3 regions of the Streptomyces sp. LARHCF249 genome follow, and region 3 is predicted to be linked to each of the others. Evidence: riboswitches for the same ligand, from Rfam matches in the RefSeq annotation. Region 3 holds a riboswitch; each other region holds the start of a gene.
The links. Region 3 has a riboswitch for cyclic di-AMP ahead of ACIPUC_RS17045 (M23 family metallopeptidase). Riboswitches for the same ligand answer to the same signal wherever they lie in the genome.
Positions count from the first base shown of each region.

Region 1 (7,125 bases), on a different contig from region 3:
GACGGCTGCCGTCCGGCGGGCGAGGCGGGTGAACTTGCGCGGGTTGCCGAGGGTTTCGAGGTACATCAGGGCGACGTCGGTCGCCTCGTCGTCGTACCAGTACTGGAGGATGTCGTTGCCGGAGACGTCGGCGCGGTTGCCTGCGGAGACGAAGGAGGACAGCCCCTCCCCGCGGCGCACCAGGGCGGAGAGCAGGGCGATGCCGATCGCCCCGGACTGCGTGAACAGGCCTATCCGGCCCCGCGTCGGCATCGGCGCGGGCGTCAGCGAGGCGTTGAGCTCCACCTCCGGCGCGGTGTTGATCACCCCGTAGGCGTTCGGGCCGATCAGCCGCATCCCGTACGAGCGCACCTGGCGCACGAGTTCGCGCTGGCGGGCGAGTCCGGCCGGGCCGCTCTCCCCGTATCCGGCGGACAGCACCACGAGCCCCTGCACCCCGTGGTCGCCGCAGGCCGCCACCACCTCGGGGACCCGGTCCGCCGGAACCGCGATCACCGCGAGGTCGACGGGCGCGCCGATGGCCCCGATCGTGCGGTAGGCCCGTACGCCGTCGAGCAGGTCGCGCGTGACCTCCTCGTTGAGGGCGTAGAGGTGGCCGTGGAAGCCGCTGTCGCGCAGGTTGCGCAGCGCGGCGGCGCCCACGCCCGCGCCGGAGCGGCTGACGCCGATCACCGCGACGGAGCGGGGGGTGAGCAGCCGCTGTACCGAGCGGGCCTCGGCGCGCTGTTCGCGGGCGCGCTGGACGGCGAGGGATTCGGCGGTGGGTTCGAGGTCGAGGGTGAGGTGGACGGAGCCGTCCTCGAAGCTGCGCTTCTGCTGGTAGCCGACGTCCGTGAACACCTTGATCATTTTGGTGTTGGCGGGCAGCACCTCGGCGGCGAACCGGCGGATGCCCCGCTCCCGGGCCACCGCGCCGATGTGTTCGAGGAGGGCCGAGGCCACCCCGCGGCCCTGGTGGGCGTCCTGGACGAGGAAGGCGACCTCGGCCTCGTCGGAGGGGCCGGCGGCGGGCCGGCCGTCGGCGCCGATGCGGTCGTAGCGGACGGTGCCGATGAACTCCCCGCCGATGGTTGCCGCGAGGCCGACCCGGTCGACGTAGTCGTGGTGCGTGAACCGGTGCACGTCGCGGTCGGAGAGCCGGGGGTAGGGGGCGAAGAAGCGGTAGTACTTCGACTCGTCCGAGACCTGCTCGTAGAAACTGACCAGTCGGCCCGCGTCGGCGGGGGTGATGGGCCTGATCCGGGCGGTGCCGCCGTCGCGCAGGACGACGTCCGCCTCCCAGTGGGCCGGGTACGAGGGGTCCGACTCGGTGGTCATGGGCCTACCTTACGGCCGGAAACCGCCCTGCAGTGTGCGCGCGGCGCATCAGGCAGACTAGGGCAAAACGATGCAAGCTGGGGAAGGTCGAACGGCGGAGGATCCGGGCCGAAGGTCGGTCGGAGCATTCCGGGTGCCGTGAGAGACTGGTCTAGACAACCGTAAGAACCTGAAGGGCATCACCATGGCAGAGCGCCGCGTCAACGTCGGCTGGGCCGAGGGCCTGCACGCTCGTCCCGCCTCGATCTTCGTCCGTGCGACGACCGCTTCCGGCGTCCCGGTGACCATCGCCAAGGCCGGTGGCGACCCCGTCAACGCCGCTTCCATGCTGGCGGTTCTGGGCCTGGGCGCCCAGGGCGGCGAGGAGATCGTCCTCGCGTCCGACGCCGACGGCGCCGAGGTGGCGCTGGACCGCCTCGCGAAGCTGGTCGCCGAGGGGCTCGAGGAGCTCCCCGAGACCGTCTGACCCTTCGGGTTCGACACCTCCGTCGACCGGTACACCGCAGCGACCCACACGGTCCGCACGGTCCGCACGCGAAAGCCGCGGCCCCCGCCATCCGGGGCGCCGCGGCTTTCGCGTGTACGCAGGGGAATTCGGCTCACAGGAATTCGGCGCACCGAATTCAGGCCACCCGGGCCGAGCTGATTGCGAAAATCGGCAGCCGCGGCGCACGAATACCGCTCCTGCCGTCCCTTTGTATACGCGCCCTGTTAATGACGGCCGCTCGACATGTTTACGGCAGGTTGCGAAGTGCTCACGGCCGCCCGCGCCCGCGGCCGGTGCGCGCCCGCCGCCCGGTCGGCGTGGAGGGACGCCAGCGCCCGCGCCCGCTCCGCGTCCCCCCGCGCCACCGCGTCCACGATCGCCCCGTGCTCCGCCCAGGAGTCCACCGGCCGGGCCGGCGCCTCCACCACGTACATCCACGCCAGCTTGTGCCGCATCTGCGTGAGCAGCGCGATCAGGCCCGGGCTCCCGGAGGCCTGCGCGAGGGTCTCGTGGAACCAGCCGCCCAGGGAGCGCAGGTCCTCGCCCTGGCCCCGCCTGGCCCGCTCCTGGCCCAGCCTGACCAGCCCGCGCAGCACCTTGAGGTGGGCCTCGGTACGCCGCCGGGCCGCCCTGGCCGCCGCCAGGGGCTCCAGCAGCATCCGCAGCTCGAGGAGGTCGGCGGCCTCCTGCTCGGTCGGCTCGGCCACACAGGCGCCCGCGTGGCGCCGCGTGGTCACGAACCCCTCGGACTCCAGGGTCCGCAGCGCCTCGCGCACGGGGACCCGCGAGACCCCGTACCGGCGGGCCAGTACCTCCTCGGTCAGCCTGCCGCCCGGCTCGAAGACCCCGGAGACGATGTCGTCGCGGATCGCTGTGCATACCGCGTGCGCGGGAATACGCAAGACCGGACCTCCGCTATTTCCGATTTCGACTGCCACGCCATCAGGCCGCACACATACAAGCCGTGCCTGCGCGTGCTGCGACTCTATTGCAACACACGATAATTTCCGAGAGCGGCCGGAAATGACAAACATGTTTCCGGCGCAGCAGCACGAAGGCCCCGGCTCGGGGAGCCGGGGCCTTCGGTGAAGCGGTGGGGCGCGGTCAGAGGCTGACGCCGTGCGAGCGCAGGTACGCGATCGGGTCGATGTCCGAGCCGTAGTCGGCGCCGGTGCGGGCCTCGAAGTGCAGGTGCGGGCCGCTGGAGTTGCCCGTGGAGCCCGAGAGGCCGATCTGCTGGCCGGGGGTGACCTGCTGGCCGACGGAGACGCGCAGCGAGGACAGGTGGCCGTACTGGGTGTACGTACCGTCGTTGTGCTTGATCACGACGTTGTTGCCGTAGGCGCCGCCCCAGCCGGCCTCGACCACGACGCCGACGCCCACCGCGCGCACGGAGGTGCCGGAGGCGGCGTGGAAGTCGATGCCGGTGTGGCTGCCGGAGGACCACATGCCGCCGCCCGCCTTGTACTGCGTGCTGACGTACGAGCTGTCGAGCGGGGAGACGAAGGTGTTGAGGCGCTTGCGCTCCTCCTCGCGGGCGGCGCGCTCGGCGGCCTCGCGCTCGGCCTTCGCCTTGGCCTCGGCGAGGCGCTTGGCCTCGGCGGCCCGCTGCTTCGCGTCCGCCTCGGCCTGGGCCTTGGCGGCGGCGTGCTCGGCGGCACGCCGCTGGGACTCGGCCTGGTCCTCGATGTCACCCGCGAGGTCGTCGGAGACGACGACCGCGCCGAGCGCGTTGTCCGGGGCGGAGTGGGTGTTGCCGTTGTCCGCGGCGAAGGCCGGGGCGGCGAGGGAGCCGACGACACCAGTGGTGGCGAGGGCGGCTATGCCGGCGTAGCCGGCGGTCTTGCGGCTCAGACGACTGGAACCACGGTGCTTACCGGCGGCACGACTGCCAAACGCCATGAAGGGGCTGATCCTTTCCTTCCCTCTCGCCTACCGGGTTAGCTGACGGGTTCGGAGCAGGAAGGTCTCCTACGGGCCTCCTCTTGCGAGGCGGTCCGATTCACCCCAGGGACTGATGTGGGTCCCCGGCTCCCCAGGCTCGCGCCTGACGGGGACTCGGCGATCGCTGTCCGGTGCCGCGGATGCGGCGGGTACAACTGACGGACAGCACGGGTGACGCTAGGCGGATCATCAGTCAATCGCCAAACAGACACGCCCTTTTGTTGCGTACGCCACACCACATAAAAGCAACCTCTCCACTAAACGGACAAAAGGGGCCCTGGCGGACAAGCCCGCCAGGGCCCCTTGTCGTGCGGTCAGTTGGCCGCGCGGCGGCCGTCAGTTGGTGACGACGCTCACGGGGCCGATCCCCAAGGCCCGCACCGGCTCCTCGATCTGCGCCGCGTCGCCCACCAGGACGGTGACCAGCCGGTCCGCGGGGAAGGCCTCCACGACCGCCGACGTCGCCTCCACGGTGCCGGTTTCGGCGAGCTGTGCGTACAACTGCGCCTGGTAGTCGTCCGGAAGCTCCTGCTCGACCTGGTCGGCCAGGGTGCCCGCGACCGAGGCCGCCGTCTCGAACTTGAGCGGGGCCACGCCCACCAAGTTCTGCACCGCCACGTCCCGTTCGGTCTCGGTCAGGCCGCCCTCCGCCAGGGTGCGCAGGACCTTCCAGAGGTCCTCCAGCGCCGGGGCGGTGTTCGGGGTGTCCACCGAGCCGCTGATGGCGAGCATGGAGGCGCCCCTGCCGTCGGCGGTGGAGCGCAGCACCTGGCCGAAGGCGCGCACGCCGTACGTGTACCCCTTCTCCTCGCGCAGCACCTTGTCCAGGCGGGACGTCAGGGTGCCGCCCAGGCAGTACGTGCCGAGCACCTGCGCCGCCCAGACCCGGTCGTGCCGGTCCGGCCCGATCCGGCCGATCAGCAGCTGCGTCTGGACGGCGCCGGGCCGGTCCACGATGACCACGCGGCCGGTGTCGTCGGCGGTCACCGGCGGCACCGGGAGCGGCTCGGCGGTGTTGCCCGTCCACGTGCCCAGGGTCTCGGCCAGGACCGCGTCCAGGTCGATGCCGGTCAGGTCGCCGACGACCACCGCGGTGGCCGTGGCGGGGCGCACGTGGGCCTCGTAGAAGGCGCGTACGGCCACGGAGTCGATCCGGGCGACCGTCTCCTCGGTGCCCTGGCGCGGGCGGGACATGCGCAGGCTGGCCGGAAAGAGCTCCTGGGAGAGCTGCTTGGCGGCGCGGCGCTGCGGGTTGGCCAGCTCGTGCGGGATCTCGTCGAGCCGGTTGCGCACCAGCCGGTCGACCTCTGCGTCGGCGAAGGCCGGCGCGCGCAGGGCCTCGGCGAGCAGGCCGAGGGCCTTGGGCAGCCGGGATGCCGGAACCTCCAGGGAGACCCGCAGGCCCGGGTGGTCGGCGTGCGCGTCCAGGGTGGCGCCGCAGCGCTCCAGCTCGGCCGCGAACTCCTCGGCGGAGTGCTTGTCGGTGCCCTCGGACAGGGCGCGGGCCATGATGGTCGCCACGCCGTCCAGGCCCTCGGGCTCGGCGTCCAGCGGGGCGGCGAGGTTGACCTCGACCGCGATGACCTGCTGGCCCGGGCGGTGGCAGCGCAGCAGGGTCAGGCCGTTGGACAGCACCGAGCGGTCGGGGGCCGGGAAGGCCCACGGCTGCGGTTCCCCGGCCTGCGGGCGCGGGTGGAAGGTCATCGTGACGGCTGCGGTGTCGCTCACTGCTCCGCCCCCTCGTTCTCGTCGTCGTTGCCGGCGGACTCGTCGGAGCCGGCCAGCGGCTCGTAGACCAGCACCGCGCGGTTGTCCGGGCGCAGCCGGGCCGCGGCCACGGCCTGCACCTCCTCGGCGGTCACGTCGAGGACGCGCTGCACGGCGGTCAGGGCCAGCTGCGGGTCACCGAAGAGCACCGCGAAGCGGCACAGCTCGTCGGCCCGGCCCGCGACCGTGCTCAGCCGGTCCAGCCACTCGCGCTCGAGCTGCGCCTGGGCGCGCTCCATCTCCTCGGCCGTCGGGCCCTCGGCGGCGAACCGCGCGAGCTCCTCGTCCACGGCCGCCTCGATGTCGGGGACCTCGACCCCGCCGGACGTCTTGACGTCCAGCCAGCCCAGCGAGGGCGCCCCGGCCAGCCGCAGCATGCCGAACCCGGCCGCGACGGCCGTCTGGTCGCGGCGTACCAGGCGGTTGTGGAGCCGCGAGGACTCGCCGCCGCCCAGGACGGTCAGCGCCACGTCGGCGGCGTCGCACTCGCGCGTGCCGTCGTGCGGGAGCCGGTAGGCGGCCATCAGCGCACGCGCCGGGACCTCCTCGACGACCTCCTCGCGCAGCTCGCGGCCGATGACGTCGGGCAGCGAACCGTCCCGGGGCGGCTGCTTGCCGTCGTGCGACGGGATGGTGCCGAAGTACTTCTCGACCCACGCGAGCGTGCGCGCCGGGTCGATGTCGCCGACGATCGACAGCACCGCGTTGTTGGGCGCGTAGTACGTACGGAAGAAGGCGCGCGCGTCCTCCAGGGACGCGGCGTCGAGATCGGCCATGGAGCCGATCGGCGTGTGGTGGTACGGGTGGCCCTCGGGGTAGGCGAGGGCGGTCAGCTTCTCGAAAGCGGTGCCGTACGGGACGTTGTCGTACCGCTGGCGGCGCTCGTTCTTGACGACGTCGCGCTGGTTCTCCATGGACTCGTCGTCCAGGGCTGCCAGCAGCGAGCCCATCCGGTCCGCCTCCAGCCACAGCGCGAGCTCCAGCTGGTGGGTCGGCATCGTCTCGAAGTAGTTGGTGCGCTCGAAGCTGGTGGTGCCGTTGAGGGAGCCTCCGGCTCCCTGGACCAGCTCGAAGTGCCCGTTGCCCGGTACGTTCGCCGAGCCCTGGAACATCAGGTGCTCGAAGAGGTGAGCCAGGCCGGTACGCCCCTTGACTTCGTGCCGCGAGCCGACGTCGTACCAGAGGCAGACCGCGGCGACCGGGGTCAGGTGGTCCTCGGAGAGCACCACGCGCAGGCCGTTGGCCAGCCGGTGCTCGGTCGCTGTCAGGCCGCCGGAGCCGGCCTGGGCTGTGGCCGTGTGACCCATGGGCATGTGGTCCCTTCGATACGCGATGCAGAGATTTCCGTCAGACCTGCCACTGTATGCAAGCGCGTCGGCGACCGGATAAGTTCCCGGGTCACCCCCTGGGGTCGGAGTCCGGGTTGTCGGTGCCTCGGGCCACAATGGTCCGCGTCAGACCCCCAGCACACCCATTCTTGGTTAAGGAGCCGCGCAGCGATGGCCCGCCGCAGCACGAAGACCCCGCCGCCGGAGGATTTCGAGGAGAAGATCCTCGACATCGACGTCGTCGACGAAATGCAGGGCTCCTTCCTCGAGTACGCGTACTCG
Region 1 is NZ_JBIXJQ010000020.1:33,827-40,951, forward strand. It holds gene ACIPUC_RS35420 (bifunctional acetate--CoA ligase family protein/GNAT family N-acetyltransferase) at 1-1,317, opposite strand, end outside; gene ACIPUC_RS35425 (HPr family phosphocarrier protein) at 1,502-1,783, shown strand; gene ACIPUC_RS35430 (GntR family transcriptional regulator) at 2,029-2,706, opposite strand; gene ACIPUC_RS35435 (M23 family metallopeptidase) at 2,909-3,706, opposite strand; cyclic di-AMP (ydaO/yuaA leader) riboswitch at 3,719-3,878, opposite strand; gene ACIPUC_RS35440 (M16 family metallopeptidase) at 4,085-5,452, opposite strand; gene ACIPUC_RS35445 (M16 family metallopeptidase) at 5,473-6,828, opposite strand; gene ACIPUC_RS35450 (DNA gyrase/topoisomerase IV subunit A) at 7,015-7,125, shown strand, end outside.
Region 1: it holds a riboswitch for cyclic di-AMP, as region 3 does, so the genes downstream of both, ACIPUC_RS35435 (M23 family metallopeptidase) here and ACIPUC_RS17045 (M23 family metallopeptidase) in region 3, are expected to answer to the same signal.

Region 2 (7,125 bases), on a different contig from region 3:
GCCTACGCCTGGCTGCGCGAGCACTCCCCGGTGCACCGCACCAAGCTCCCCAGCGGGGTCGAGGCCTGGCTGGTCACCCGGTACGCCGACGCCCGCCAGGCCCTCGCCGACCAGCGGCTCAGCAAGAATCCGGCGCACCACGCCGAGCCCGCGCACGCCAAGGGCAAGACCGGGATCCCGGGGGAGCGCAAGGCGGAGCTGATGACGCACCTGCTCAACATCGACCCGCCGGACCACACCCGGCTGCGGCGGCTGGTGTCGAAGGCGTTCACCCCGCGCAGGGTCGCCGAGTTCACACCGCGGGTGCAGGAGCTGACCGACCACCTCATCGACCAGTTCGCGGCGAAGGGGGAGGCGGACCTCATCCACGAGTTCGCCTTCCCGCTCCCCATCTACGCCATCTGCGAGATGCTCGGCGTACCGCGCGAGGACCAGGACGACTTCCGCGACTGGGCCGGGATGATGATCCGCCACGGCGGCGGTCCGCGCGGCGGGGTCGCCCGTTCCGTGAAGCAGATGCGGACGTATCTCGGGGAACTCATCCACCGCAAGCGGGATGATCTGGGCAATGACCTCATTTCCGATCTGATCCGGGCGAGTGACCACGGCGACCATCTGACGGAGGCCGAGGCCACGGCCATGGCTTTCATCCTGCTTTTCGCCGGTTTCGAAACCACCGTCAACCTCATCGGCAACGGCGTCCACTCCCTCTTCATGAACCCCGGCGAACGCGAGCGCCTCCAGGCCTCCCTCGCGGCCGGCGAGAGCGGCCTGCTGGAGACCGGCGTCGAGGAACTGCTGCGCTACGACGGCCCGGTGGAGCTGGCCACCTGGCGGTTCGCCACCGAGCCGCTGACCCTCGGCGGGCAGTCGGTCGCGGCCGGGGATCCGGTCCTGGTCGTCCTCGCGGCCGCCGACCGCGACCCCGGGCGGTTCGCCGAGCCGGACACCCTCGACCTCTCCCGGGCCGACAACCAGCACCTCGGGTACGGCCACGGCATCCACTACTGCCTGGGTGCTCCGCTCGCGCGACTTGAAGGACAGACCGCGCTTGCGACTTTGCTCACGCGTCTGCCAGATCTGGAACTCGCTGTTCCGCCCGAGGAGCTGCGCTGGCGCGGCGGACTGATCATGCGTGGCCTGCGCACCCTTCCCGTGCGCTTCACACCCCGAAACATCTGAAGGGCAACTGACCGGAAGTCAGTTGCCGACCGGAGTTGTGACAACCGTTCGAAGGCCGCTAGGTTCTGCCGTTATCCAGCCGTTATGCGAAAGGTGCAGCCTCATGCGTTCCGGGAACGGCCGCCACAGACGCCCCCGTCAGGTGCCCGCGATAGTCGTCACTGCCGGAGTCACCGGCTCCGCGCTGGCCCTGCCGCTGCTCGCCGCCACCGGCGCGAGTGCGGCCGACACGTCCACGTGGGACAAGGTCGCCGAGTGCGAGAGCGGTGGCGCCTGGAGCGCCAACTTCGGCAGCGGACAGTACGGCGGCCTGCAGTTCACCCAGGAGCAGTGGAAGAACGCGGGTGGCCTCGACTTCGCCGAGCGGGCCGACCTGGCGAGCCGTTCCCAGCAGATCGCCGTGGCCGAGCGCGTACTGGCCTCCCAGGGCCCGCAGGCCTGGCCGCTGTGCGCGGCTTCGGCCGGGCTGGACGGGCAGGGCGCCGCAGCCGCGGTCGACCCGGGCCTGCCCGGCGGCTCCGTGACCCCGACCGCGCCCTCCCGCCCGGACGACACCGTGCCCACCACCGGGCCCGGCAAGCCGTCCACGGACTTCGGCGCTCCGACGCACCCCGCGCCGAGCCCCTCCGGCACCCCGTCGTTCACGCTCCCCGACAGCCCGCTCGCGCCCTCCCTCGGACTGCCCGTCATGCCCTCGCCGGACGACCCCTCCACGGCTCCGGCCCCGGTGGACCCGACCGCGCCGACCACCCCCGTCAGCCCGGGTGAGACCACGGCGCCGCCGGTCGCCCCGCCGGCCACCCCGGGCCAGCCCCCCGTGACCCCGGGCGCCCCCGTGACCCCGGCAGACCCGACGGCGCCGGCGACTCCGGGTGTCCCGGACGCCTCGGCCGACCCCACCGCACCCACCGCACCGGCCGCACCGGCCCCCGAGGGCAGCGGCAAGCACCGCGGTGCGCCGGCCGCCGAGGCGCCGACCGCACCTGATGCCGCGTCGGAGCCCACGTACACCGTCAAGGAGGGCGACAGCCTGATCGCCATCGCGGACGCCAAGGGACTCGAGGGCGGCTGGAACGCGCTCTACGCGGCCAATGAGCAGGTCATCGGCAAGGATGCCAATCTGATCAAGCCCGGCCAGAACCTGGATCTAACTGCCGAATAAGGGCAGTTCGGGCGGCCGGAAAGAGTTGATTGTCCGTTTTCTGTAAGTGAGACATGTGTCTCTTCCGGTCAACTGGCGTGTCCCGCCCGGGGGCTTCCGCGAACCCCGTCCTCACCTGCGCAAATACCCGTACGAAGGGCGCAAGTAGGGGCTGTTTCTCCCCGATGGGGCTCGTTGAACATCGGGGAGGGACCTGTCTACCTTCTGAGTCGCCCGCCACCGCGGGCTCCTTCGACCGCATCGCCGAATCCTGCCGGCGGACGGGGGGAACAGTCGTCGCGTCAAGCGCCGAAGGCAGGAGCGGGGGAACCAAGGTAGGTGCCGGGAGCGGCCGTTGAGAGACGGTCACGCCACCGGCTAGGGGTTAAGACGTGCGCTAGGTCGCACGGCCGGGCAACTCACTCGCCCGAACCCGACAGCTCACCTCGTAGGCGTCGGTGAGGAGAATCTCCATGCTGCTTTCCGGCAAGGGCAAGCACCGCCGCGCCTCCAAGGCCGCCCGCATCGTCACGCTCGCCGGTGTCGCCGGTGTCGCCGTCGCCGCCCCCCTGATGGCCGCGGGCACCGCCAGCGCCGCCACCGCGTCCGAGTGGGACAAGGTCGCGCAGTGCGAGTCCGGCGGCAACTGGGCCATCAACACGGGCAACGGCTACTACGGCGGCCTGCAGTTCTCGTCCTCCACCTGGGCCGCGTTCGGCGGCAAGACGTACGCCGCGCAGGCCAACCAGGCCTCGAAGGCCCAGCAGATAGCCGTCGCGGAGAAGGTCCTCAAGGGCCAGGGCAAGGGCGCCTGGCCGCACTGCGGCAAGGGTCTGTCGAACTCCTCCTACACCGGCGGCGGCTCGACCGAGACCGCCCCGAAGCAGGAGAAGAAGACCGAGCCCAAGAAGACCCAGCCGAAGAAGGCCGAGCCGAAGAAGGAGACGAAGCGCTCCGAGGCTCCGACCACCCGTTCCGAGCGCTCCGAGGCCCCGGCCCCGAAGACCGGCAACGGCTCGTACGAGGTCAAGTCCGGTGACACCCTGGGCACCATCGCCGAGGCCAACGGCGTCCAGGGCGGCTGGCAGAAGCTGTTCGAGCTGAACAAGGACATCGTCTCGGACGCCGACCTGATCTTCCCGGGTCAGAAGCTGAAGCTCAGCTGAACACTGCGGCAATAGCCGCGGCAGCGCGCACCACGCGTAACAGCCCCACCGCCCGGCGCGTATCCCCCCACGCGCCGGGCGGTGGCGTGTGCGCCGGCAGAACGGCGATGACCAACAGCCGTATGTCCTGGAAGAGGGGTATTCGGGCCCTTTTTCGTCCCAGGGGCCGGGCGGTCGGCCGATCGAGAGCCCCGAGCCGGTTAGGCTCTAGTCGGCAAGGCCATCCCACGGCCTGATGCCACCGCACACCCAGCGTCACATCCCAGAAGGAGATGCTCGTGCCGTCCATCGACGTCGTCGTAGCCCGGGAAATCCTGGACTCCCGAGGCAACCCCACGGTCGAGGTCGAGGTGGGCCTCGACGATGGCAGCACCGGCCGTGCTGCAGTTCCGTCCGGCGCCTCCACCGGTGCATTCGAGGCCATCGAGCTCCGTGACGGTGACCCCGACCGTTACTTCGGCAAGGGTGTCGAGAAGGCCGTCCTCGCCGTCATCGAGCAGATCGGCCCGGAGCTCGTCGGCTACGACGCCACCGAGCAGCGCCTGATCGACCAGGCCATGTTCGACCTGGACGCCACCGACAACAAGGGCTCGCTCGGCGCCAACGCCATCCTCGGCGTCTCCCTCGCCGTCGCGCACGCCGCGTCCGAGGCCTCGGACCTCCCGCTCTTCCGCTACCTCGGCGGCCCGAACGCGCACCTGCTGCCCGTTCCGATGATGAACATCCTCAACGGCGGGTCGCACGCCGACTCCAACGTGGACATCCAGGAGTTCATGATCGCCCCGATCGGCGCGGAGTCCTTCTCCGAGGCGCTGCGCTGGGGTGCCGAGGTCTACCACACCCTCAAGAAGGTCCTGCACACCAAGGGCCTCTCCACCGGGCTGGGCGACGAGGGCGGCTTCGCCCCGAACCTGGAGTCCAACCGCGCCGCGCTCGACCTCATCGTCGAGGCCATCAAGCAGGCCGGCTACACCCCGGGCAAGGACATCGCGCTCGCGCTCGACGTCGCCGCGTCCGAGTTCTACAAGGACGGCAAGTACGAGTTCGAGGGCCAGTCCCGCTCGGCCGCCGAGATGACCGAGTACTACGAGGAGCTCGTCTCCGCGTACCCGATGGTCTCCATCGAGGACCCGCTGTACGAGGACGACTGGGCCGGCTGGAAGACCCTCACCGACAAGCTGGGCTCCAAGGTCCAGATCGTCGGCGACGACCTCTTCGTCACCAACCCGGAGCGCCTGGCCCGCGGCATCGAGGAGGGCTCCGCGAACGCCCTGCTCGTGAAGGTGAACCAGATCGGTTCGCTGACCGAGACCCTCGACGCCGTCGAGATGGCCCAGCGCAACGGCTTCAAGTGCATGATGTCGCACCGCTCCGGCGAGACCGAGGACGTCACCATCGCCGACCTCGCGGTCGCCGTGAACTGCGGTCAGATCAAGACCGGCGCCCCGGCCCGCTCGGACCGTGTCGCCAAGTACAACCAGCTGCTGCGCATCGAGGAGATCCTCGACGACGCCGCGGTGTACGCGGGCCGCAGCGCCTTCCCGCGCTTCAAGGGCTAATCACGCTCTTGCCTCCGTACGTCCCCGCACTCGGTCCCGTACCGTGTGCGGGGACGTATTGCGTAGTGCGTGCACAGGGGAGGCGGACCAATGGCCGGGAACCGGGATCGGTTCTCCACCTTCTCCACCGCGACCAGGCTCAAGCAGCTCGGCGAGCGGACCGCCGCCCATGTCTACCGCTCGCAGTCGCGCCGCCAGGTCCGCCGCAGCCGGCTGACCGGCCGGGCCGCGCTCCTGGTGCTCGTCCTCTGTACCCTGGTCGTCGCCCTCGCGTATCCGATGCGCCAGTACGTCTCCCAGCGTTCGGAGATCGCGGAGCAGCAGCGGGCCGCGGCCGCCGCGCGGGAGCGCCTGGAGCGGCTCCGCGACGAGAAGGCCCGCTGGCAGGACGACGCCTATGCGGAGCAGCAGGCGCGCAAGCACCTGCACTTCCTGCGCCCGGGGGAGATCGGCTACATCATGACCGACCCCGGGGCCCAGGCGGCGGCCGAGCGGCACCGGACCGGCCGGGCCGGCTCCGACCGCCCCTGGTACTCCAACGTCTGGGACGGCGTCGACAAGGCCGACCGCCCGGGCGACTGACCCACACTCCAAGCACACCGAAACGAAGAGACCTACTCCAGGCATGCAGACGCCCCCGCCCCAGACCGACCGGACCGAGCCGACCGACGCGGACATCGAGGCGTTCGAGCAGCAGCTCGGCCGCCCGCCGCGCGGGCTGCGCGCCATCGCCCACCGCTGCCCCTGCGGCCAGCCGGACGTGGTGGAGACCGCGCCGCGGCTCCCCGACGGCACCCCCTTCCCGACGCTGTACTACCTGACGTGCCCGCGCGCGGCCTCCGCGATCGGCACGCTCGAGGCCAACGGCGTGATGAAGGAGATGCAGGCCCGGCTCGCCGAGGACCCCGAGCTCGCCGCCGCCTACCAGGCCGCGCACGAGGACTACATCCGGCGCCGCGACGCCATCGAGGTGCTCCAGGGCTTCCCCAGCGCCGGCGGGATGCCGGACCGGGTGAAGTGCCTGCACGTGCTCGTCGGCCACTCGCTGGCCGCGGGCCCGGGCGTGAACCCGTTCGGCGACGAGGCCCTCGCCATGCTGCCGGAGTGGTGGGCCAAGGGCGCCTGCGTCACCCCGTGCGCGGAGAAGAAGGAAGAGTCGCTGTGACCCGGGTCGCGGCCGTCGACTGCGGTACGAACTCCATCCGCCTCCTGGTCGCGGACTGCGACCCCTCCACCGGCGACCTGGTCGAGCTGGACCGGCGGATGACCATCGTCCGGCTCGGCCAGGGCGTGGACAGGACCGGGCGGCTGGCCCCGGAGGCGCTGGAGCGCACCTTCGCGGCCTGCCGCGAGTACGCGGAGGTCATCAAGGAGCTGGGCGCGGAGAAGGTCCGCTTCGTGGCGACCTCGGCCTCCCGGGACGCGGAGAACCGCGCCGACTTCGTCCAGGGCGTCCTGGACATCCTGGGCGTCGAGCCCGAGGTGATCTCCGGGGACCGGGAGGCGGAGTTCTCCTTCACCGGCGCCACCAAGGAGCTGACCGCCCACGAGCACCTGGAGCGGCCGTTCCTGGTGGTGGACATCGGCGGCGGCTCGACCGAGTTCGTGGTCGGCGGGGAGCACGTGCGGGCGGCCCGTTCCGTGGACGTGGGCTGCGTGCGGATGACCGAGCGCCACCTCGTCGTGGACGGGGTCGTCAGCGACCCGCCGACCGAGGCCCAGGTGGCGGCCGTACGGGCCGACATCGAGGCGGCGCTGGACCTGGCCGCCGAGACGGTCCCGCTGGCCGAGGCCCGCACCCTGGTGGGCCTGGCCGGCTCGGTGACCACGATCGCGGCGATCGCGCTCGGGCTGCCCGAGTACCGCTCGGAGGTCATCCACCACTCCCGGATCTCCTACGAGCAGGTCCGCGAGATCACCGGCCGCATGCTGACGTCGACCCACGCCGAGCGCGCGGCGATCCCCGTGATGCACCCGGGCCGGGTGGACGTGATCGGCGCCGGCGCCCTGGTCCTCCTGGCGATCATGGAGCGCATCGGCGCCTCGGAGGTCGTCGTCTCGGAACACGACATCCTCG
Region 2 is NZ_JBIXJQ010000011.1:193,289-200,413, forward strand. It holds gene ACIPUC_RS28990 (cytochrome P450 family protein) at 1-1,182, shown strand, start outside; gene ACIPUC_RS28995 (transglycosylase family protein) at 1,286-2,344, shown strand; cyclic di-AMP (ydaO/yuaA leader) riboswitch at 2,621-2,793, shown strand; gene ACIPUC_RS29000 (transglycosylase family protein) at 2,797-3,489, shown strand; gene eno (phosphopyruvate hydratase) at 3,762-5,048, shown strand; gene ACIPUC_RS29010 (FtsB family cell division protein) at 5,139-5,630, shown strand; gene ACIPUC_RS29015 (DUF501 domain-containing protein) at 5,674-6,213, shown strand; gene ACIPUC_RS29020 (Ppx/GppA phosphatase family protein) at 6,210-7,125, shown strand, end outside.
Region 2: it holds a riboswitch for cyclic di-AMP, as region 3 does, so the genes downstream of both, ACIPUC_RS29000 (transglycosylase family protein) here and ACIPUC_RS17045 (M23 family metallopeptidase) in region 3, are expected to answer to the same signal.

Region 3 (7,125 bases):
TGACTGGCACCGTTCTTTGCTGCTCCCCAGGAGGTGAGCCAGATGGCCATGCCGCTGCGCCAGACCATCAGGGTCGGGACGTATTTGCTCGAACAGAAGCTCCGCAAGCGTGAGAAGTTCCCGCTGATCGTCGAGCTGGAACCGCTTTACGCCTGCAACCTGGCCTGTGAGGGGTGCGGAAAGATCCAGCATCCGGCCGGGGTGCTCAAGCAGCGCATGCCCGTCGCCCAGGCGGTCGGCGCCGTGCTGGAGTCGGGCGCGCCCATGGTGTCCATCGCGGGCGGTGAGCCCTTGATGCACCCGCAGATCGACGAGATCGTGCGCCAGTTGGTAGCGAAGCGGAAGTATGTATTCCTCTGCACCAACGCGATGCTGCTGCGCAAGAAGATCGAGAAGTTCACCCCGTCCCCGTATTTCGCCTTCGCCGTGCACATCGACGGACTGCGCGAACGGCACGACGAGTCGGTGGCCAAGGAAGGCGTCTTCGACGAGGCCGTCGCGGCCATCAAGGAGGCGAAGAGGCGCGGGTTCCGGGTGACCACCAACTCCACCTTCTTCAACACCGACACCCCGCAGACGATCATCGAGGTGCTCAACTACCTCAATGACGACCTCCAGGTGGACGAGATGATGATCTCGCCCGCCTACGCCTACGAAAAGGCCCCTGACCAGGAGCATTTCCTGGGCGTCGAACAGACCCGGGAACTCTTCAGGAAGGCCTTCGCGGGCGGCAACCGCAGGCGCTGGCGGCTCAACCACTCGCCGCTCTTCCTGGACTTCCTGGAAGGAAAGGCCGATTTCCCCTGCACGGCCTGGGCCATTCCGAATTACTCCCTCTTCGGCTGGCAGCGCCCCTGCTACCTGATGAGCGACGGCTACGTGCCGACGTACCGGGAACTGATCAACGACACCGACTGGAGCAAGTACGGCCGCGGCAAGGACCCGCGCTGCGCGAACTGCATGGCGCACTGCGGTTACGAGCCCACCGCCGTCCTCGCCACCATGGGCTCCCTCAAGGAGTCCCTGCGGGCGGCCCGGGAGACGATCGGCGGGAACCGGGAGTCCTCGCGAGGACCGGCGTGACAGCGCAGCCACGGGACGGGGGCGGCCGGGGCAAGGGCTTCGACCTCGGCGCCCTGCTGGCCGAGCGCGGCGGGGAGCGGTACGAGCTGCACGCCAGGCACCTCAACCACCAACTGCCGCGGATGCTGCACACCATCGGCTTCGACAAGGTCTACGAGCGGGCCGAGGGAGCCCATTTCTGGGACGCCGAGGGCAACGACTACCTCGACATGCTGGCCGGGTTCGGCGTCATGGGCCTGGGCCGGCACCACCCGGTGGTCCGCCGCGCCCTGCACGACGTCCTGGACGCCCAGCTCGCCGACCTCACCCGCTTCGACTGCCAGCCGCTGCCCGGGCTGCTGGCCGAGAAGCTGCTCTCGTACAGCCCGCACCTGGACCGCGTCTTCTTCGGCAACAGCGGCACCGAGGCGGTGGAGACGGCCCTGAAGTTCGCCCGGTACGCCACCGGACGGCCCAGGATCCTCTACTGCGACCACGCCTTCCACGGGCTCACGGCCGGCTCGCTCTCGGTGAACGGGGAGGACGGCTTCCGGGACGGCTTCGCACCGCTGCTGCCCGACACGAAGATCCCCCTCGGGGATCTGGGCGCCCTGGAGCGGGAACTCCGCAAGGGGGACGTGGCGGCCTTCGTCGTCGAGCCGATCCAGGGCAAGGGGGTGCTCGCCGCCCCGCCCGGGTTCCTGCCCGCCGCGCAGGAACTGCTGCGCCGCCACAAGGCGCTGCTGATCGCGGACGAGGTGCAGACCGGCCTGGGACGGACCGGGGACTTCTACGCGTACCAGCATGAGCCGGGCGTGGAGCCGGACCTGGTGTGCGTGGCCAAGGCGCTCTCGGGCGGCTACGTGCCGGTCGGCGCGACCCTGGGCAAGGACTGGATCTTCAGACGGGTCTACTCGTCCATGGACCGGGTCCTCGTGCACTCCGCGAGCTTCGGCTCCAACGCCCAGGCGATGGCGGCCGGGCTGGCCGTGCTGTCGGTCATGGAGGACGAGGAGGTCGTCGCCAATGCCCGGGCCACGGGCGATCTGCTGCGCGGGCGGCTCGCGGCCCTGGTGGACGAGTACGAGCTGCTGCACGAGGTGCGCGGGCGCGGGCTGATGATCGGCATCGAGTTCGGCCGGCCGTCCTCGCTGGGGCTGCGCAGCCGGTGGGCCGTGCTCCAGGCGGCCCGCAAGGGGCTCTTCGCGCAGATGGTCGTGGTGCCGCTGCTGCAGAAGCACCGGATCCTCACCCAGGTGTCCGGAGACCACCTGGAAGTGATCAAGCTCATCCCGCCGCTGATCGTGGACGAGCGGGACGTCGACCGGTTCGTCGGCGCCTTCCGCGAGGTCATGGACGAGGCGCACGGCGGCTCGGGGCTGATGTGGGAGTTCGGCAGGACCCTGGTGAAGCAGGCCGTCGGCAACCGGTGACGGCCTGCCGGGTCACTGCGGCACCAAGCGGTCTCTGGGAAGCGGGCGCGGAGACGTGCCCCGCTTCCCGGGGACCGCTCGGCCTCAGTCGAGCAGCTGCCCGCGCAGGCGGTCGAGGGCCTGGGGGGTGAGCCCGAGGCCCTGCGCCAGGTAGCGGTCCACTCCGCCCCAGGCCTCGTCGATGGTGTCGAAGGCCGCGGTCAGGTACTCGGCGCGGGCGTCGAAGAGCGGGGCGAGGAGCTCCATCACCTCGGGGGAGCGGGCCTCCTGCGCCTGGCTGCTGCGGCGCACCCGGTAGCGGCGGTGCGGGGCGTTCGACTCCAGGTAGTCCACCACGATCGCCTCGCGCTCGACGCCCAGCGCCAGCAGGACGACGGCGATCGACAGGCCCGCCCGGTCCTTGCCGGCCGCGCAGTGCAGCAGGGCGGGGACGCTGTCCTCGGCGAGGGCGTGCACCAGCCGGCTGTGCTCGGCGGTGCGGTGCCGGATGATCGTGCGGTACGACTGCGACATCCGGGCCGCGGCCTTGCCGTCGCCCAGGATCGAGCGGAGCTGGTCGAGGCCGCCGTCGCGGACCAACTTCCAGAACTCCCGGCCGTCGGCCGGGTCCGAGAGCGGGATGTTGACGTTCCGCACGCCGGGCAGTTCGACGTCCGGCCCCTCCAGGGCGTGGTCGGCGCCGTTGCGGAAGTCGAAGACGGTGTGGAGCCCGAGTGATGCGAGGAACTCTGCATCGGTTTCGGTGGCATGTGCCAGATGTCCGCTTCGGAACAGTCGTCCCGGCCTGACCTGTCGTCCGTCAGAAGTCGGCAATCCGCCCACATCGCGGAAATTGCGCACTCCGGACAGTTCCGGCTCCTGTATCCGCTGGGTCAAAGGAACTCCTCCGGTTCGTGGTGGGACATCTGTCCGAATTGAGCTGGTTGGCTCCAACTTGCCATATCCGGCGGCGAGATCGGACGCGGCCCCGTGAGCCAGATCATACGGTGACCGTGAGTGCCTGATCGCGAAAGCCGAATGGCCCGGCCGGGGCGGTTGTTGACGGCGTGGAATGGACAGAGGGTGACCGGAATTCCGTCGGACCCTCATCCCGGTGATTCCTTTGGGGAATTCATGGCTTGTTCCCTACGGCCTGACTCGATTACCTTCGCGATCGATCCGGGTGGACCGCCTAATCCTGCCGCCTCCCGGAAACCGCACCCGACTATTCACGCGCGCGGCAGGAGCGGGGGAACCAGGTAAGCCGCTGTTCCGGATCTTTCCTCCGGAACGGCTAGGGGTGAAGTCGTATATGTTCCGTTCATGTACGGCCGGACATCTCCAGTCCGAACCCGACAGCTCACCTCGCAGGCGACGGAGAGGAATTCGCCATGCCTGCAAAGGGTAAGCACCGCCGTCCCAAGTCCCGTTCGCTTTCCCGTGGTCTCGCCGTCGCCGGCACCGGTGGTGCGGCTCTCGCGCTGCCCCTGATGGGTGCCGCCGGCGCCGGCGCGGCCACCGCTCCGGCCGCCGCTCCGGCCACGGCCCCCGCCGTGGCCCCGCAGCTCCCGCTCTCGCTCCAGGCCGCTCCCGCCGCCGTGGAGGCCGCGCCGACCGTGTACACGGTCGTGCCCGGCGACTACCTCTCCAAGATCGCCGCGGAGCGCCACCTCGACGGCGGCTGGGAGCGGCTGTACGCCGACAACCGCGAGGCCGTCGGCACCAACCCCTCCCTGATCCACCCGGGCCTGAAGCTGACCCTCGGCGCGAAGGCCAAGGCGGCCCCGGCCCCCGCCCCGGCTCCGGCTCCGGCCGAGCGGTCCTCGACCGGTTCTCCCTCCGCCGGCGAGGGCTCCTCCGGCGAACAGGACGCCCCGGCCCCCGCCCCGCAGCCGAAGCAGAAGCCGCAGAGCAGCGGCTCCTCCACCGAGGCGAAGGCTCCCAGCGGCGCCGGATTCGTGGCCCCGGTCAGCGGTGGGATCTCCACCCAGTACAAGGTCGCGGGCGCCATGTGGTCCTCGGGTTACCACACCGGCGTCGACTTCATCGCCAGCTCCGGCACCACGGTCAAGGCCGTCGGCGCGGGCACCGTGGTCTCGGCCGGCTGGGCCGGCGCGTACGGCAACGAGGTCATCGTCAGGCACGCGGACGGCAACTACTCGCAGTACGCCCACCTCTCCTCGCTGTCGGTCTCGGTGGGCCAGAGCGTCACCGCCGGCCAGCGCCTCGGCCTCTCCGGCTCCACCGGCAACTCCACCGGCCCGCACCTCCACTTCGAGATCCGCACGACCCAGTCCTACGGCTCGGACATCAGCCCGGTGAACTACCTCCGCTCGAAGGGCGTCACCATCTGACGGCAGCCGCCGTCGGAGCGCGAACACACGTCAGGCCGGGGCCCGAGGGGGGTCCCGGCCTGGCGTGTACTTATTCCTTATCCCTCGCGTGGTATAGATCACGGTCCGTCAACCCCTGCTTACGTTGGCGTAGGTCGTGTGCGCGGGTGAAGGATGTCGCTTTGTGGCAGCGACGACGACGACACTCAAGACCATCGGCTCGTACGCGGCGATCGGGGACAGCTTCACCGAGGGCGTGGGGGACCCGGGACCCGGGGATTCTTATCTCGGCTGGGCGGACCGGCTCGCCGTGCTCCTGGCCGACCAGCGTGACGAACACGACTTCCGGTACGCGAACCTGGCCGTGCGCGGCCGGCTCCTCGACCAGATCGTGGCCGAGCAGGTCCCGCGGGCCAAGGAGCTCGCCCCGGACCTCGTGACCTTCTGCGCGGGGGGCAACGACATCATCCGGCCCGGCACCGACCCCGACGACGTGGCGGAGCGGTTCGAGGCCGCCGTCGCCGACCTCACCGGGGCCGTCGGCCTGGTCATGATCACCACCGGCTTCGACACCCGGGGCGTGCCCGTCCTCAAGCACCTCCGCGGCAAGGTGGCGACGTACAGCGCGCACGTGCGCGCCATCGCCGACCGCTACGACTGCCCGGTGCTCGACCTCTGGTCGCTGAAGTCCGTACAGGACCGGCGGGCCTGGGACGCCGACCGGCTGCACCTGTCGCCCGAGGGGCACACGCGGGTGGCGCTGCGCGCGGCGCAGGTGCTCGGACTGGAGGTGCCCGCCGACCCCGACCAGCCGTGGCCCCCGCAGCGGCCGCGCGGCTCGGTGGACGTGACCCGGGACAACATCCAGTGGGCCCGCGAGCACCTGGTGCCCTGGATCGGGCGGCGGCTGCGCGGAGAGTCCTCCGGCGACCACGTCGAGGCGAAGCGGCCGGACCTGCTGCCGCTGTAACGGGCGCCGCAGAGGGGGGACGAGGGCCGCAAGCGGAATCCTTGGGGGCATGTGCGCGTTGGGAAGGTCGTAGACCGACGACCGTCCCGACCCCATCCTCCCAGGAGGCGCCTTGACCGGCTCCCGTCCCCCGCGTCCCCTGCGTCCGCGGCTGCGTGCCCTGCGGCCCGAAGCCTTCGGCGCGGACCCGTCCGGCAAGCGGCTGGAGCGGATCCACCGCTCGCCGAACTTCGCCGACGGCGTCTTCCAGAACCCGCTCGGGGCCCGGACCAGGCCCTCGGGGTCGATGGCGGAGTTCGCCAAGATCTACTTCCACCGGGAGCAGCGGGTGCGGCGCACCCCCGGCGCGCCGATCCCCGTGTACCCGACGACCCTCGCGGAGCTGGCCAAGCCGCCCGCGAGCGGACTGCGGATCACCTGGATGGGGCACTCCAGCGTGCTGGCGGAGATCGACGGGCGACGCGTGCTGTTCGATCCGGTGTGGGGCGAGCGGTGCTCGCCCTTCCCGTTCGCCGGGCCCAAGCGGCTGCACCCCGTACCCGTGCCGCTGGCCTCGCTGGGCCCGGTCGACGTCGTGGTGATCTCGCACGACCACTACGACCACCTCGACCTGCCGACGATCAAGCAGCTGGCCGGTACGGACACGGTGTTCGCCGTCCCGCTGGGCGTCGGTGCGCACCTGGAGCGCTGGGGCGTGCCGGCCGACCGGCTGCGCGAGCTGGACTGGAACGAGAGCACCAAGATCGCCGGGCTCTCGCTCACCGCGACGCCCGCCCGGCACTTCTGCGGCCGCGGGCTGCGCAACCAGCAGCACACCCTGTGGGCCTCCTGGGTGGTCGCCGGGGACGAGCACCGCATCTACCACAGCGGGGACACCGGCTACTTCCCCGGATTCAAGGAGATCGGCGCCGAGCACGGGCCCTTCGACGCCACGATGATCCAGATCGGCGCGTACTCGGAGTACTGGCCCGACATCCACATGACGCCCGAAGAGGGCATGCGCGCCCACCTCGACCTCCAGGGCGGCACGCCGCACGGCACGATGCTGCCGATCCACTGGGGCACCTTCAACCTGGCCCCCCACCCGTGGGACGAGCCGGGCGAGGGAACCCTCACCGCTGCGGCGGGCGCCGGAGCCGCGATCGCCCTGCCGATCCCGGGCCAGCCCTTCGAGCCGGGCGCCGCCGGCCTTCCGGACCAGCCGTGGTGGCGGCCGTTCGTGGTGGGCGGCCACGCCGCGGCCGAAGTGTCCGTCGCGGCGGTGACCGCCGGCCGGGCGGCGGGCGTGATCCGCGAGGAGCCGGAGGCCGTCGGCTCCTGACGGCCGGTCGGCCGGACGGACGGCCGC
Region 3 is NZ_JBIXJQ010000005.1:469,372-476,496, forward strand. It holds gene ACIPUC_RS17025 (phosphorylase family protein) at 1-37, shown strand, start outside; gene hpnH (adenosyl-hopene transferase HpnH) at 43-1,083, shown strand; gene ACIPUC_RS17035 (aspartate aminotransferase family protein) at 1,080-2,495, shown strand; gene ACIPUC_RS17040 (tyrosine-protein phosphatase) at 2,580-3,371, opposite strand; cyclic di-AMP (ydaO/yuaA leader) riboswitch at 3,687-3,863, shown strand; gene ACIPUC_RS17045 (M23 family metallopeptidase) at 3,866-4,828, shown strand; gene ACIPUC_RS17050 (SGNH/GDSL hydrolase family protein) at 4,992-5,777, shown strand; gene ACIPUC_RS17055 (MBL fold metallo-hydrolase) at 5,890-7,098, shown strand.